3 regions of the Stappia sp. ABD4_338 genome follow, and region 2 is predicted to be linked to each of the others. Evidence: riboswitches for the same ligand, from Rfam matches in the RefSeq annotation. Region 2 holds a riboswitch; each other region holds the start of a gene.

Region 1 (5,511 bases), 1.9 Mb from region 2:
GATCCATCCGATCACCTCGAAGATCGAGATCCGCAAGGAAGGCAAGATCGGCCGCGTCTACTATCCCGCGCCCTACATGACGAACGACAATCTCGAGTACTACCGGGATGCCTACGAGATCGGCGCCGAGGCGATCATCGACACCTACGCCGCCGCCACCCGGCATGTGGACCAGGGCCTGTCCCTGACGCTGTTCTTCAAGGACACGGCCACGACGCGAGACATCAACCGGGCCCAGATCCACGCCTGGAAGGCCGGCATCAAGACCATCTACTACATTCGCCTGCGCCAGATGGCCCTCGAGGGGACCGAGGTGCAGGGGTGCGTTTCCTGCTCGCTGTGAGGCTTTGATGAACGACATGTCCGTGTTGCGCCAATCTCCCGTGCGTGATGTGCCGCGCGCCATCAACTGGAACCGGCTGCAGGACGAGAAGGATCTGGAGATCTGGAACCGTCTGACCGTGAATTTCTGGCTGCCGGAAAAGGTGCCGCTGTCGAACGACATCCAGTCGTGGTCGCAGCTCACCGACGAGGAACGCCAGCTCACCATCCGCGTCTTCACCGGCCTGACCCTTCTGGACACGATTCAGAACGCGGTCGGTGCGCCGGCGCTGATGGGCGACGCGGTGACGCCGCACGAGGAGGCGGTGCTCAGCAATGTCGCCTTCATGGAGGCGGTGCACGCGCGCAGCTACTCCTCGATCTTCTCCACCCTGTGTTCCACCCGGGAGGTGGACGAGGCGTTCCGCTGGTCGGAGGAGAATGCCCATCTGCAGCAGAAGTCGCGGCTGATCCTCGACGAGTACGATGCGGGCGCGTCGCCGCTGCGCAGGAAGGTCGCCAGCGTGTTCCTGGAATCCTTCCTCTTCTATTCCGGCTTCTATCTGCCCATGCACTGGTCGAGCCGGGCGCGGCTCACCAATACGGCGGACCTTATCCGGCTCATCATCCGCGACGAGGCCGTGCACGGCTACTACATCGGCTACAAGTTCCAGCGCGCGATGGAGCGCGCGGGCGAGGCGGAACGGCAGGAGATCAAGGACTTCGCCTTCGCGCTTCTGTTCGACCTGTACGGGATCGAGAGCCGTTACACCGAAAGTCTCTACGATCCGCTGGGGTTGAGCGAGGACGTGAAGCAGTTCCTGCACTACAACGCCAACAAGGCGCTTCAGAACCTCGGCTTCGAGCAGCTTTTTCCCGACGAGGTCTGCCGGGTGAATCCCGCGATCATGGCGGCGCTTTCGCCCAACGCGGACGAGAACCACGACTTCTTTTCCGGTTCGGGCTCGTCCTATGTGATCGGCAAGGCCGTGGCGACGCGGGACGAGGACTGGGACTTCTGAGGCGTGCCCGTCCGCAGTCCCGCGCCGACCCGGTTCAGGCTTCCACCTCGACCTGTCCGATGGGGTGGGAGCAGCAGGCGAGCACGTAGCCCGCTTCCACGTCCTCGTCGGTGATGCCGCCGTTGTGGACCATGTGCACCTGGCCGGAAATTTTGCGGATCTTGCAGGTTCCGCAGACGCCGAAGGTGCAGCCCGAGGGAATGTTGAGCCCGGCGTTGCGGGCGGTGGCGAGAATGGTGTCGGTCTCGGCACAGGGCTGCGTCACCCCCGACAGCGCGAAGGCGACCTCCGCCATCGCGGCCGCGTCCGGAACGACGTCGCCCTCGACCGGGTCCTCCGCCGCCTCCGGCACCGGCGCATGGAAGCTCTCCTGATGGTAGCGGGACATGTCGAAGCCGAGGCCCGTCAATGCCTCGCGCACCGCCTGCATGAAGGGTTCGGGGCCGCAGCAGAACACCTCGCGCTCCAGGTAGTCCTGTGCCATCAGGCCCAGCATGAGCTGGTTGAACGTGCCCTGGTACCCTGTCCAGGGCAGGAAGCGGTCGGTCTCCTCGACGACGAATTTCAGGTCGATCTCGGGGAAGCGGCTCGCCATGTGCTCCAGGCGCTGGCGGAAGATGATCTCCGAGGGACGCCTGGCGCAGTTGACGAAGACGACGTCGGCGGGGCGCCCGAGGTCGAACATCCACGTGGTCATCGACATCATCGGCGTGATGCCGGAGCCCGCGGAGATGAACAGGTACTTGTCCGCCGGATGGAGCTGGCTGGAGAAGGAGCCGGCCGGCGCGCTTGCCCGGATCCTGACGCCCGGACGCAGATTGTCCAGCATCCATCGGGTGCCGAGGCTTCCCTCCTGCGCCTTGACCGTGACCGAGATCGACATCGGTCGCGAGGGCGAGGAGGAGATGGTGTAGGTGCGGTAGAGCGGACCGCCCGGCACCGGCAGCTCCAGTGTCAGGAACTGGCCCGGCACATAGGAGAACACCGCCCCCGAGGGGGACTGGAAGCAGAAGCTTGCAACGTTCGGCGCCTCGGGAATGACCGAGACGCACTCGAGCTCCTCGCTTCCGTCCCACACGACGACCGGATGCGAGATCTGCGGGTGGGGCATTCTCATTCGGCGGCCTCCCGGAGCGGGGCGAGACGGCTTGCAAGGGTGGCGCAGTACCAGTCCACGAACTGGTCGACACCGCTTTCCTGGACCGGCGAATAGGGGCCGGGAGCGTAGGCGGGCGAATTGATGCCGACCTGGTTGTCCTCGACCACGCGACGGTCCTCGTCGTTGGTCGCCTCCCAGACCTCGGTGAGCGTCTTCAGGTCGTAGTCCACTCCCTCGACGGCGTCCTTGTTGACGAGCCAGGTCGTCTGGACCTCGGTCTGCTGCGGGCCGATCGGCGTCACGCGGAAGGTGATCGAGTGATCGGGCAGGAAGTGGTTCCAGGTCGTGGGATAATGGAACTTCAGCAGCGCCCCCGCATCGGGCAGCGGCACCCGGCCGAGCGGCCGCCCGACGGCCGCGTTGCCGGTCATCGTGTAGCTTCTCGCGCCGGTCTTAAGCGGCATGCGGGCGAGGCGGTACTGGCCGCTGTCGGCGAGATGGAAGCGCGAGGGAAGTCCGGCCGCCTCGCAGCGCGAGACATGCGCCTGCAGGTGAGGCGGCGTCTCGCCGTTCTCCATGCCCGTCACGGCCGGGTCGTCGGGAAAGCTGCGGCAAAGGGCGGGGTGGTTTCCCCCGCAATGGTAGCACTCGCGGTTGTTCTCCCACACGAGCTTCCAGTTGCCGTTCTCGATGATCGTGGACTGGTGCGCGATGCGCGCGTTGCCCAGGTCATGCGGAGCCAGATAGGGGCCGGCCTGCGTGGCGAAAGTGTCGAAGTCCGGCGCCTCGTCGGCCAGGCAGATGTAGACGAGGCCCGCCAGTTCCCGACAGTGCACCGGCTTCAGCCCGTGGGCCGAGGCATCGAAGTCCGGACCCATGTCTCGGGCCCAGAGAAGCCGACCGTCGAGCTCGTAGGTCCACTGGTGGTAGGGACAGACCAGCTTGGGCACATGCCCGGAGGCAGCCTTGCAGATGACCGAGCCGCGATGTCGGCAGGTGTTGTGGAACGCACGGATCGCGCCGTCGGATCCGCGCACGATCACCAGCGGAAACGCCCCGACGCGGTGGGTGACATAGCTGCCGGGCTTGGGCAGCGCGCAGGCCGGCGTGGCGTAGAGCCAGTCGCGGTAGAAGATGTGCTCGAGGTCCAGCGCGAGGATGGCGGGATCCGCGTAGAAGGCCTGTTCAAGCGAGTGATGCGGCACCCGCCGGGCCAGAAGGTCGTATGCCTTGGCGTCTGCGTTCATCATGCAGGTCTCACCTTGCCGGAATGCGCCGGCGATAACATGAAGCGGATGCGCGGGAGGGGATCGGCGCGGTGCCCGGGAGCGGCACGGCACGAGATCGCCCCCACCGCCACCCGCGGCTTGACGTCATGTCGGGCTGGTTTCCGGACTTGGAACATCTGGCTTTCGCCGCTTCCCCGACGCCTTCCCGGAGGCTCCTCCCCGGTGGCCTGTGTCGCGGTCTTGTCCGTTCCTTACCGTTGCGGGGGCAGTGCCGGTTTCTCACCGGCTTCCCAATTCTCGACCGCCTGCATGTGCCCGCGGCCGCACCTGACATGTCGCGACAGAATAGCTTCGCCATGGCCCTTCGATGCCTTGGATGCGACAATCGCTTGTTCGAAACGGACCTCCCGGCGGCGCGTGCGACATTCTCGCGCGGCTCCGGCATGCCGGTGGCGAAGGCGCTTGACCTTCCCGGAAGGGGAAGCCCCACCCTGGGCGCGATGAACTGGCGTGGGGCCGCTCCGTCGCGGACCGGATCACGGGATGGCGCAATGACGATGAAGGCTGTCGGATGGAGTGTCGCGGTCGTGGCGGTGATCGTCGCCGGCTGGCTGATGCTCCGCCCCGGGGCGCCGGGGGCGACCGCGCCAAAGGCCGGGTTGCACGTTCCCCGGCTTTCGGGCGCCGCCCTTGAGGGGAAACGGCTTTTCGCCGCGAACTGTGCATCGTGTCACGGGGAAAACGCTGGCGGAACGGACATCGGACCCTCGCTCGTTCAGCGGATTTACGCGCCCGCCCATCATGCCGATCTCGCCTTCCGGCTTGCGGTTCGCAACGGGGTGCGCGCCCATCACTGGACGTTCGGGAACATGCCCCCGGTCGAGGGCGTCGGCACGCGGGACGTCGACAGGATCACGGCCTATGTGCGCAGCATCCAGCGCGCCAACGGCATCGAGTGACACGATCGGCGGATCTGCCCGCCGTGTCGCGATCCCCGGCCCCTTCCGGGGCAGGCAGAAGGAGAAAACGCCATGATGCAAGACATGTACGGTTCGCACGGCTGGGGCTTCGGCGGCTGGCCCATGCTCCTAGGCCTTGTCCTGGTCGTCCTGATCGTGCTCGCGCTCATAAAATACCTGAGGAGCTGACCGGGCCGGATCTCAGGTGGCGGATGGCGTCGCGATCCTGGCCGGTCGGGGAGCGCCGCTGCGCAGGGCGCGGGCGAAGGCGCAGATATCCGGTGCCGCGAGAGGGGGCGACACGCCCGGCCCCTCCGCAAGGGCGCAAGCTGCGTCGCGGGCCATGTCCAGGTCGGCATCGGTTGCCACACCTTCGATCAGCGTTCTGGCGCCCAGTGTCTCGGCCATGTTCGCAAGTGCCGCCACGTCGGCGCGACAGTCGCTTGGCACGCTCTCGCACAGGAGCGTCTTGTTGATCGTGAGCACTTGCGGGCGCAGCCGTGCGAGCAGCGTCAGCACCGCGTTCCCCTTGCCGAAGGTGCTGAGTGCGAGGCGCACGCCATGTTCCGAAAGGCGCGAGAGCGTCGCGATGACGTCCTCGCTCTGGGACAGGGCGGCTTCGTCCGCGACCTCGATTTCCAGCGCTTCCGGCGGGAGGCCGGAGCGGGTCAGCAGGCGGTCGATCTCCTCCACCAGCGTTGCATCCCGCAGCGAACAGGCTGACAGGCCGACCACCACATACGTCTGCTCGGGGATCGACGCACGCCAGCGGGCCACCGTTTCGCAGGCCGTCGCCAGAAGGAAGCTGTCGAACGCGCGCGCCTGACCGTGTTCACGCGCGCCGGCCATGAAGTCCTCGGCCGCAAGTGTCGCGGACAGGC
Region 2 (5,511 bases):
CATTCCGATCCGCGGGGCACACGGCGCGATAGCCATGCTCTCAATCACAAGCAATGATGACGGAAACGAATGGGCATTGATGCGAAAGCATCTGATGCGAGAGTTCCAGATCGTTGCGGCAGCAACACACGACATGATCCTTCGCATCAATGGAGCTGAGCAACAGATTCCACGGCTGTCGCCACGCGAACTCGAATGCCTGCAATGGGCAGCTGAGGGGAAAACTTACGAAGACATAGCGATCATAATGAATCTTCGCAAAGGAACTGTGAAGTCATACATGGAAATTTCAAGAAGAAAATTGAACGCACTGAACACAACCCACACCGTGACTAGAGCAATTCGCTTGGGATTGATTTAAACCCCTCAGGTTTCCGCCATTCCAAAAACTACTCAACCCTGCCATTTTACGGAGTATTATAGAAAAAATCCCTTTGCAAAAATTGCACCATTCCAGCAAGGGGAGGTTGAAATGATCAGACTTATCCAGGGAATTGACCGCATTCAGCATCCGTTTGAAATCGACCGGATGCACACGATCCGGGCTCAGGTTTTCCATGACCGGCTTCGTTGGGCTGTGACCGTCGAAGACGGATGGGAGATCGATGTGTTCGACCAGTGCAATCCGCTGTACGTGATGTCGATCAACCCGGAAACCCAGGACGTGCGGGGATCTGTTCGCCTGCTGCCAACCACTGGCCCCAACATGCTCCGCGATGTGTTCTCGGACCTGCTTCCGGACGATCTTGAAGTGGCAGACCCTCTGATTTGGGAGAGCTCGCGATTTTCGATCGATCCCGACTATGCCTGTGCGGGACGAGGCCGCGGAAACGTCAATGAGGTCACGGGCGAGCTGCTGATCGGAATGGCGGAAGTCGGGATGCTCGTGGGACTGACCAGCATCGTTTCTGTCTACGATTCTGTTATGGCGCGATTGTTCAAGCGGGCAAACTGTGCTGCCAACACGATCGGTGTTCCGAAGAGGTATGGAAAGGTGATGGCCTACGCCGGGCTCTTCGACACGAACGCAGAAATGATCTCCTCTCTTCGGGAAGCAAGTGGCATCACAGGCCGGGTGCTCGAAAAGCCGGCTCCGACAGACCCCTTGGCGGCATTGCTCGCATAAAGTCTCCCGCAGCAAGGAACGGCTTAGACACAAGACGCTGGCGGGTGCTCGCCAGCGTCATCTCGTGATTTGGAACTAGATCCGAAGTCTGTCCTGCAGAGTGATCAGAGGTGGATCCTCGGTGCAGTACCAGCGGTGCCGCAAAGCCAGAACAGGGCTAATTTACGTGTGCGGACAACCAGATGAGCGGGGCACCCAGGACGCGTCTTGGCGGCGGTACCCCCCTCATACTCGCGCGGCCGGCCAGACAGAAGTTGACGTGCAGCGCGGAATACGCATCCCCGAGAGCCTTTTCAACCAGCAGATGAAGGCCCTTGCCTCTCCGATCACCTCTCGCCTAAAAGAAGCGTGTCACGGTTCCGCCAATTGAGCGCGGATGAAAAGGGAACACGGTGCGGATTACCCATCAGGGGCCAAAACCGGGGCTGCCCTCGCAACTGTAAGCGGCAAGTCCACCGTCAATGCCACTGGCCAAACGCCGGGAAGGTGACGGAGGACGCTCGAGCCGCAAGCCAGGAGACCTGCCGGGACAACGACCAACGAGCCGGACGAGGTGTGTCGGCGAGGTTGAGCTCGTCTCCGGCGAGTTCTGAACGGCAATGACCGCCAGTCCGTCGTCGCCATGCCCTCGTCTGCGTCAACTCCCTCGTTGTTCGAGCCATTCGAACTGCATCACGAGGAGACACGATGCGTTTTCCCCTTTTAACGGTCGCAGCCCTGTTCGCCTCCGTTTCGTACGGACAGGCTGAAAGCACCCGGTATCCGTTGACCCTGTCGAGCTGCGGGCATGAGATTACCTTCGAGCGGGCGCCAGAGAGTGTCGTCAGCGTTGGACAAAGCACGACGGAAATCCTCTACATGCTCGGCCTCGCGGACAAGGTGTCCGGGACCGCACTCTGGATAAACCCGGTTCTGCCCGAGTTCGCGGAGGTCAATTCCAGGATCGAGCGCCTTTCGGACAACGCCCCGAGTTTCGAGAGCGTCCTGGCCAAGCGGCCCGAGCTTGTCGTGACGGCCTATGAGTGGATGATCGGGCCGCAGGGTGTCGTCGGCACGCGCGAGATGTTCGACGATGCGAAGATCCCGAGCTGGATCATGCCGACCGAATGCGTCGGCAAGGACAACACGCAGACCATGGATGGCGAACGCTCGGTCATGTACGACCCCGCCCTGCTCTACCAGGGCATCAAGGAGCTCGCCCTGATCTTCGACGTTTCCGATCGCGGCGAGGAGCTCGTCTCCGAGCTGAAGGCCCGCGAAATCGCCGCCGTCAAGATGGCGCGCGATCTCGATCTTCCCGACAATGTGTCCGGTGTGTTCTGGTACTCGTCCGCGGATCTCGCGATCGATCCCTATGTCGCCGGCGTCAACGCGGTTCCCGGCTGGATGCTCTCCACCCTGGGTGTCTCAAACGTCGTAACCTCCCACGAGGAATGGCCGACGGTTGGCTGGGAAACGATTGCAACCGCCGACCCCACCTTCATCGTCGCGGCAGATATGGATCGCCGCCGCTTTCCGGCCGATGACATCGCGATCAAGCGGGAGTTTCTCGCGAGCGACCCTCTGACGCGGGAAATGGAAGCCGTGAAGGAAGGGCGTATCATCGTCATAGACGCCAACGCGATGGATCCGTCGGTGCGCTCCATATTCGCGCTCGAGGCGTTGGCACAAGCCCTGTCCGGATACGGTCTCGCCCAATGACGGGCAGCGCAGCGGTCCGCTCCGTGAGATGGCTGTGGCTGGCTCCCCCATTGCTGGCCGCTGCGCTTCTCCTTGCAACGGTTGTTGGAGAAACCCGTATCCCGCTCTCGACCGTTCTCCAGGTGCTTTCGGCAAAGCTCGGATTTTCCGATCAGACGCTCGACCCCATTCAGGCCAGCGTCATCTGGCACTATCGCCTGTCCAGGGCCGTTGTCGCGGCCAGCGGCGGAGCCGGGCTTGCGCTGTCCGGGATGATCCTGCAGGCGCTGCTGCGCAATCCGCTGGCTGAACCATACCTTCTCGGGATCTCGGCCGGTGCGTCCACCGGAGCTGTCACGGTCACCGTGGCGGGGGTGGGAGCTGGCGTCGTCAGCATGTCGGCAGGCGCATTTGTCGGGGCGCTAGCCGCCTTCGCACTTGTTGCGGTACTGGCGAAAGCGGCCGGCGGAGGGGTCGGTGTTCGGGGCGCCGGCATCATCATTCTCGCCGGCATTGCGGGATCGCAGATGTTCAATGCCCTCACGGCGTTGATCATCGCGCAGTCCGCCAGCGCGGAACAGGCACGCGGCATTATGTTCTGGCTGCTCGGTAACCTCTCCGGCGTACGCTGGCCCGATGTGCAACTGGCCCTGCCGATGGCCTTCCTCGGGATCGCGATATCCCTCTGGCACGCGCGAACACTCGACGCCTTTACCTTCGGCTCCGACAGTGCCGCCTCACTCGGCATCGACGTACGTCGCGCGCAGGCCATCCTCATCGCGACCGCTGCTTTCATGACGGCAATCGTTGTCTCGATTGCCGGCGCAATCGGCTTCGTGGGACTGGTCATTCCACATGCGATGCGCTTCCTGGTCGGCCCGCGTCATACCCGGCTTGTCCCCGCGACAGCGCTGGCCGGAGCGGTGTTCCTGGTCCTGTCCGACGTTGTCTCGCGGATCGTGATCCCCGGTCAGGTTCTGCCGATCGGGGTTATCACGGCACTGGTCGGCGCACCGGCCTTCGGCCTGATCATGGTCCGGGGGCGGCAGCGATGAACGACAGTCCCGAACTCGAGCTCTCCGGTGTCGGCTGGGCCACGCGGGGCCGATCGATTGTCTCCCATATCGACCTTCGACTGAAGCGGCGGGAAACGCTTGGTCTGATCGGCCCCAATGGGTCCGGAAAATCCACGCTGCTCAGCCTGATGGCCGGCCTTCGCGCGCCCACGGAAGGTGAGGTGCGCCTGCAGGGCCGGTCAATGGCCCGGATGCGGCGGCGCGAAATCGCCCAACGCCTTGCGTTCGTCGAACAGGCTTCCGACACGGGCGAGCGGATCACGGTACGGGATGCGGTGGAGCTCGGACGTACCCCCTGGGTGGGCTCACTGCACCGGTGGAGTTGCGAGGATGATCTGGCCGTGACGAATGCCCTGAGCGCGGTGTCGATGGACCACCTGGCCGAGCGCGACTGGTCCACGCTTTCCGGCGGAGAACGGCAGCGCGCACACATTGCCAAGGCCCATGCGCAGAGGCCCGAGATCCTGCTGCTGGACGAACCGACAAACCATCTCGACGTGCATCATCAGCTCGCAATTCTGGATCTTGTGTCGAGCCTGGCGGTGACGGCCGTGATCGCGCTTCATGATCTGCAGCATGCACTGCGCTGCGATCGGCTTCTGGTCATGGAAAGTGGCCGTTGCATTGCCCTGGGGCCACCGGCGGAGGTGCTGACGCCCGCCCTTGTCCGAGACGTTTTCCGCATTCACGCCGAGCTCATTCCGCACCCCTCGGGTGGCCTCCCGGTCTTCTCGTTTCAACGCCTCTCCTGAAAGAGTATCCCATGCTGACGCGACTGACATTGCTTCTCGTCCTTCTGGCCACGCCGGCGTTCGCCGAAACCCACGAAGTGAAGATGCTGAACCGCAACCAGACAGGCGCCATGCCTTTCGAGCCCGACTATCTGGTCGTCCGGCCCGGAGATACCGTCAGGTTCATTGCGGCATCTCCGGGCCACAATGCGGCAACCATCGACGGCATGATCCCCGAAGGGGCGACGGCGTTCGTTGGAAAGATCAATGAAGAGATCACGGTAACACTGCCCCAGGAAGGCGTTTGGGGCATCAAGTGCTCACCGCACTACACGATGGGGATGGTCATGCTGATCCAGGTCGGCGACACGCCGGCAACCGAAGCCGACCTTCCTGACGATCTCCCGCCGGCAGCGCGCCAACGGATGCTCGAAATCCTTGAACGCCAAAAGGCGGAAAGATGAGAGCCCCCTCCCCGTTGTTCGGCATCATGCCAATTCGCCGTACAAACTCATCGACAGGGGTTCAGCTTACCGTTGCAAGTATATTGTCCGCCTCGCACTCGGCACTCGAAATCGCGGATGAAGGCTGCATTTTGATACTCAAGGTCGGAGGCGAGCGGCCGGCCCGACCGTTTCACGTACCAGCCAGATTGTTTATCAGCCGACATTGCCCACCGGTCGAAGTGCTTCTGCAAGCAAACTGAGGTGGGTTGCACAAATGGGCGTCCATACCGGGCAAAAATCTCGTTTCTTGCAACATAGAGCTCCCAACCCGACAACCCCTCTAAGTCCGTCAGGCGGATGACCCGCTGATCGGAATCGGGAAGGACGAACCCTTCCCTCGAAAGGCGCAACTGATCAGGCGGAATTTCCGCCAGGTAGACCGGCTGGGGTGA
Region 3 (5,511 bases), 500 kb from region 2:
TTCAGAGACGCCAGTTCCGTATCGGCGGCCGAGAGCACGATGACATCCGCCGGCGACTGGCCGAGATCGACGGCCTCCTCCCCCTGGTCGATGCGTCCGCTTCTGCCGGCGAGAATGTGCATGTCGTCTCCCGTTCCCCGGGAACGTGGCACGGTCCCGGGTGTTTCCGTCCGAGAAGGACCGGTCTCAGGCTGCTTCGGAGCGGGCCAGAAGCCCCTCGATGCGGATGGGGTCGAAGCCGGCGAGACCGATCACAACCACCCGGCCCGGCGCGCGGGCATCCTTTGCAAACCATGCCTCCACGCGTGGCCCGACCGCCTGCACCATTGCCGGAGCGGCCTTGCCCGCAATCTCCACCGCTCCCTTGATGCGCAGCACCCCGGGCATGGCCATCGCAGCGGCAACGCGCTGTTCGAGTTCCTTCAGGGAGGCAAAGGCCGGCAAGGTCACCACATGGCTCTCGAACTCGTCATGATCGTGGTCGTGGTGATGGTGGTCATGATCGTGATCGTCATGGTCGTGATCATCGTGATGATGATGGCTTTCGTGGTGGCTTTCCCGGCCCGTCATGTCCTCCTCCGAGGCACTGAAACGCCCGAGCAGCACATCGCCGGCAAGATACCCCTTTTCCGCCGCGACGATCTCGACCGCCGGCCGCACCCGCGCCGAGACGGTTTCGCGGACGCGGGCGAGCGCGTCCGCATCCACGAGATCGGCTTTGTTGAGCACGACGAGATCGGCGCAGACGAGCTGGTCCTCGAAAAGCTCTTCCACCGGGCTTTCGTGATCGAGCGCCTCGTCGGCCGCGCGCTGAGCGGCAAGGGCGGCCTCGTCCGCGACCACCCGCCCTTCGGCGACGGCCGCCGCATCGACCACCGTCACAACGGCATCGACGGTGACGCGTGTCTTGACGCTGGGCCAGGAAAAGGCCCTGACCAGGGGCTGCGGCAGCGCAAGACCGGACGTCTCGATCACGATGTGATCGGGCGCCTCGTCGCGCGAGACGAGCATTTCCATCGTCGGCAGGAAGTCGTCGGCGACCGTGCAGCAGATGCAGCCGTTGGTCAGTTCCACCACGTCGTCCGCCGCGCAATCGGGATCGGCGCAACCGTCCACCAGCGAGCCGTCGAAGCCCATGTCGCCGAACTCGTTGACGATGAGCGCGATGCGCTTGCCCTTCGCGTCCCGCAGGAGGTTGGAGAGAAGAGTCGTCTTTCCGGCCCCCAGGAAGCCGGTGATGATCGTGGCCGGGATCTTGCCGCTTGCAGGCGTGCTCATAGGGTAATCTCCGGTTGGAGGGAATTCGGCTTGAGAACGAGCGGCAAGCCGCAGGCGACGAGAACCACCGCCTCCACACTCGCCGCGATCTTGCGATTGAGGCGCCCCTGCTCGTCGCGGAAACGGCGGGCAAGCGCATTGTCGGGCACGATGCCGGAGCCGACCTCGTTGGTCACCAGAACCACGGGCCCGCCAGCGGCTTGAAGCGCCGCCGCCAGGCGGTCCGTCTCGGCCGGAAGATCGGCATCGCGGAACATCAGGTTCGAGAGCCAAAGCGTCAGGCAATCGACGAGAACGGCCGTTCCGGGCGCGCTTCGGGTCGTGATCGCGCCGGCGATATCGAGGGGTTCCTCGATCGTCTCCCACCCCAGCCCACGGGCCTCCACATGACGGGCGACACGCGCGCGCATCTCGCCGTCCTCGGCGACGGAGGTCGCGAGATAGACGCGTGCAAGTCCGCTGGCGGAGACCAACGCCTCCGCGTGGGAGCTCTTGCCCGAACGGGCTCCTCCGGTCACCAGAACGCTTCGGCAGCGCACGGTATCAGGCCCGGCGGCAGTGCGCGGGATGACACGAAGCCTGTTCGGCGGACCGTGGAATCACGGAAAAGGTATGATGAGGAAGCGCGTGGAAACGCGTCATGTGAGCCTCCTGCCGTCCACCCGACGGCTGTGACGTTTCGGGACGCGGCGCTCATTTCCGCCGCGTGTCATCCGGCTCGTCTCCTGGCTCGCGGGTCGCCGCCTTGCCCTGCCCTTCCCGGGCGCCCAACCGCGTTGGAGCGTCCAGTGGTCTCTGCAGGAAGGCTCGCCGCTCACAGTTGCGGGGGCAGCTACGGATTCGGGACCCCGAATTGGGTCGTCCCCCACCGTATTCCGACTTTCCCCTCTCCCTCGGACTTCGTCCGTCGGAAAGGACCGGACCTCATTCTTAGCCCGGCAAACGCCACACAACAAGCGGATCCGGGACCTGGAAGCCCCTGACCAGCACCAAATCGCCGCCGCCGCCCGGCGCGATTTTTTCGCTTCTGTGGAAAACATGACGACAAAAGGCTTGGCAAATCCGCACGGCGTTTGCTATACGCCTCCCACCGACGCGGTGCTCAAGAGCGCCGCGACAGTGATCCCCGGTAGCTCAGTGGTAGAGCAAGCGGCTGTTAACCGCTTGGTCGCTGGTTCGAATCCGGCCCGGGGAGCCACTGCCCTCTTTCTCCCCCACATCGCAAACGTACAGCCGCCAATCAGCGCGGAACGACGAGTCACGCCGCCCGCGAGCACTCCCGCAGGCGAACGATGACCGATGGCCTCGACGCTTTCACGCCGGACACGCCTCTTCTATGGGGCAGCCCCCTAGGCGGCACGAAGATGAATCCGTGTTCCCCACGGATCGGCAAGCGAGACGCCGCCTTGTCCGGCCTCGTTCAACGCCACTCCGGCGTCCCCGGCCCGCTCCCGCACGCTCGACACATGCCCGGGATCCCTGGCAAGAATTTCCACGAAGTCCAGGCCGGCGCGGTTCGGATCGCGCGCACCCGCGCCACGACTGCCCCACACGTTCCCGGCAAGCTGGTGATGGTATCCTCCGGATCCGAAGAAGCTTGCGCCCGGATAGTGGGCACTGATGTCGAAGCCGAGCACGTCGCGGTAGAACCCCTCGGACACCCCGGTCTCGCCGACGCGGAGATGAACGTGCCCGACACGCCCGCCCTCCGGCATTCCCTGCCAGACCGCCCCCTCGCCCGCGGCAAGCACGCCCTCCACGTCCATCGGATCGGTGGACATGGTCACCGTGCCGTCCGGCGTGCGCCAGTCGGCCTCCGGACGATCCGCATAGACCTCGATGCCGTTCCCTTCCGGGTCGCTGAGATAGACCGCCTCGCTCACGATGTGATCCGACGCCCCTTCGATGCGCGCACCGAGACCGGCCGCGTGAGAAAGCCAGCGCCCCAGATCGCCGCGCGTCGGCAGCAGGAACGCCGTATGGAAGAGCCCGGCCTCGCGGGCGCTGACTGGCGCGAGATCCGGTCGCTCGTCCAGCTCCACCAGAGGCACCGCACCGGCACCGAGAACGACACGCCCCGCCACACGCTCCAGTTCCTGCAGGCCGATCACGTCGCGATAGAAACGCGCCGTCGCGGACAGGTCCCGCACCCTCAGGCCGACGCGCCCGACGCGCATGGGCACCGCATCCATGTTGAAGGCGGCAGCGTTTTTCGGCTCGCTGGATACTGACATTTCCTGCTCCTGTGCACGCGCGGCCGGACGGTCATTGCGATCACGCAACACCGGATGCCGCTGAATGTGCCCTCAATCTGGTAGCGCCCCGACGCAAAGACAATCGCGTAAATCGTGAGCTTATTGTCTCCATTTCATGAACGATAAACCTGCCGCAATCGCTTCATGTGACCGCATGAACACATCAAGGCCTGCCAAGGATTGGCCCTCCTGCTTTTTGTGTCATTTTATGCTTTTTTATTCTGAGCATTTCGAAAATCCGTGGATGACCTGTCGTTCATTGGCGAAAAACGGGTTTTCAATGCCGCGCCGCGTAAAAAACGCGATGCAAAGACGTCACGTGACATGGATATATGTGCGAAATAATGTATCTCTTCCCATGAGAGGGAGAAAACGCGCATATGGAAAGCTTCTCGTCCGTCCTTGCGGAAGCAGTCGGGCTTATCCTGTCCGGTGACGCCGATCTCCTGGAGATCATCGGCCTGTCGCTGCGCGTGACGCTGAGCGCGGTCGTCATTTCCTGCGTGATCGGCCTGCCTCTCGGCGCCTGCGTGGGGGCCTTCGCGTTTCCCGGACGAACAACGGCAACCGTCGTGCTCAATGCGCTCATGGGACTGCCGCCGGTCGTGGTCGGTCTGGTCGTCTATCTCACGCTGTCCGCCGCCGGCCCGCTGGGGCCCTTGCGGCTTCTCTACACCCCCACCGCGATGGTCATCGCGCAGACCATCCTCGTCACACCGATCGTCGCCGCCCTGACCCGTCAGGTGGTCGAAGACCTCGACCGGGAGTACCGGGAGCAGTTCGCCTCGCTCGGCGTCGGCCCCGCATCTCGCATCGCCGCCCTGTTGTGGGACGGGCGATACGCCCTTCTGACCGTCGCGCTGGCCGGGTTCGGCCGCGCGGTCGCCGAGGTTGGCGCGGTCATCATCGTCGGCGGCAACATCAACCACGTCACCCGCGTCATGACGACCACCATCGCGCTCGAAACCTCCAAGGGAAATCTCGAGCTCGCGCTGGCGCTCGGCGTCGTGCTGCTGGCAATCGCGCTGGTGGTCAATGCCGCCGTCATGGGCCTGCGCGCCTCGGCAGCGAGGTCCGCCTATGCCTGAGGCAACACTGCGCCGGCTCGAGACAGCTCCGACCGTCACCGAAGGCGATCCCGTCGCCCCGATCCTCGAGGCGCGCAACCTGTGCTGGACAGCAAACGGACGCCGTCTCGTGGACAACGTCGACCTGGCCATCCGGCCCGGGCGACGCACGCTGATCATGGGAGCCAACGGCGCCGGAAAGAGCCTTCTTCTGCGCCTGCTGCACGGTCTTCTGAGACCGGCCGATGGCGAAATCCTCTGGAAAGGCGGACCGCTCGACCGGTCGGCCCGCAAGGCGCAGGCGATGGTCTTCCAGCGTGCGGTCCTGCTGCGCCGGTCGGTGGCCGCCAATCTCGATTTCGCTCTGGCCGTGCGCGGACTGAAGGGCACGGCAAAGGCGGCCCGCGTTCGCGAGGCCCTGGCCCAGGCGCGCCTTGAAACGCAGGCGCGGCAACCCGCCCGCCTCCTCTCCGGTGGAGAACAACAGCGCCTTGCACTGGTGCGCGCGCTTTCCTGCGATCCCGATCTTCTGTTTCTGGACGAGCCCACCGCAAGCCTCGACCCCGCCTCCACCCACGCCATCGAGGACCTCGTTCTCGCCGCCCACGCGCGCGGCGTCACCATCGTCATGGTCACCCATGACCTGGGTCAGGCGAAACGCCTGGCCGACGACATCGTTTTCCTGCACGCGGGCCGTGTCACCGAAACCGGACCGGCATCCCGCGTGCTTGAAACCCCGCGCAGCGAAGCCGCGCGGGCATGGCTCGAGGGACGCCTGTTCCTCGGCACCGAAACAACAGAACCAATTCGACACGAGGGAGAAAGCTGATGCTGAGACGCCATTTCCTTTCGCTTGCCGCCACCGGTCTCGTCGCGCTCGGCCTTGCCGGCCCGGCTCAGGCCGCGGATGA

The links. Region 2 has a riboswitch for cobalamin ahead of ACYX4S_RS08765 (ABC transporter substrate-binding protein). Riboswitches for the same ligand answer to the same signal wherever they lie in the genome.
Region 1: it holds a riboswitch for cobalamin, as region 2 does, so the genes downstream of both, ACYX4S_RS16830 (aromatic ring-hydroxylating oxygenase subunit alpha) here and ACYX4S_RS08765 (ABC transporter substrate-binding protein) in region 2, are expected to answer to the same signal.
Region 3: it holds a riboswitch for cobalamin, as region 2 does, so the genes downstream of both, cobU (bifunctional adenosylcobinamide kinase/adenosylcobinamide-phosphate guanylyltransferase) here and ACYX4S_RS08765 (ABC transporter substrate-binding protein) in region 2, are expected to answer to the same signal.

The regions. Positions count from the first base shown of each region.
Region 1 covers NZ_CM149982.1:3,744,010-3,749,520, reverse strand. Annotated here, with positions in the region: gene nrdE (class 1b ribonucleoside-diphosphate reductase subunit alpha) at 1-343, shown strand, start outside; gene nrdF (class 1b ribonucleoside-diphosphate reductase subunit beta) at 360-1,343, shown strand; gene ACYX4S_RS16835 (FAD-binding oxidoreductase) at 1,378-2,460, opposite strand; gene ACYX4S_RS16830 (aromatic ring-hydroxylating oxygenase subunit alpha) at 2,457-3,689, opposite strand; cobalamin riboswitch at 3,807-4,017, opposite strand; gene ACYX4S_RS16825 (c-type cytochrome) at 4,223-4,630, shown strand; gene ACYX4S_RS16820 (EAL domain-containing protein) at 4,832-5,511, opposite strand, start outside.
Region 2 covers NZ_CM149982.1:1,888,024-1,893,534, forward strand. Annotated here, with positions in the region: gene ACYX4S_RS08755 (helix-turn-helix transcriptional regulator) at 1-361, shown strand, start outside; gene ACYX4S_RS08760 (acyl-homoserine-lactone synthase) at 473-1,126, shown strand; cobalamin riboswitch at 1,465-1,669, shown strand; gene ACYX4S_RS08765 (ABC transporter substrate-binding protein) at 1,814-2,827, shown strand; gene ACYX4S_RS08770 (FecCD family ABC transporter permease) at 2,824-3,861, shown strand; gene ACYX4S_RS08775 (ABC transporter ATP-binding protein) at 3,858-4,634, shown strand; gene ACYX4S_RS08780 (pseudoazurin) at 4,664-5,077, shown strand; gene ACYX4S_RS08785 (YARHG domain-containing protein) at 5,125-5,511, opposite strand, start outside.
Region 3 covers NZ_CM149982.1:2,389,245-2,394,755, forward strand. Annotated here, with positions in the region: gene cobN (cobaltochelatase subunit CobN) at 1-122, opposite strand, end outside; gene cobW (cobalamin biosynthesis protein CobW) at 187-1,278, opposite strand; gene cobU (bifunctional adenosylcobinamide kinase/adenosylcobinamide-phosphate guanylyltransferase) at 1,275-1,817, opposite strand; cobalamin riboswitch at 1,977-2,213, opposite strand; tRNA gene ACYX4S_RS10815 (tRNA-Asn) at 2,402-2,476, shown strand; gene ACYX4S_RS10820 (VOC family protein) at 2,628-3,512, opposite strand; gene ACYX4S_RS10825 (ABC transporter permease) at 3,914-4,621, shown strand; gene ACYX4S_RS10830 (ATP-binding cassette domain-containing protein) at 4,614-5,429, shown strand; gene ACYX4S_RS10835 (ABC transporter substrate-binding protein) at 5,429-5,511, shown strand, end outside.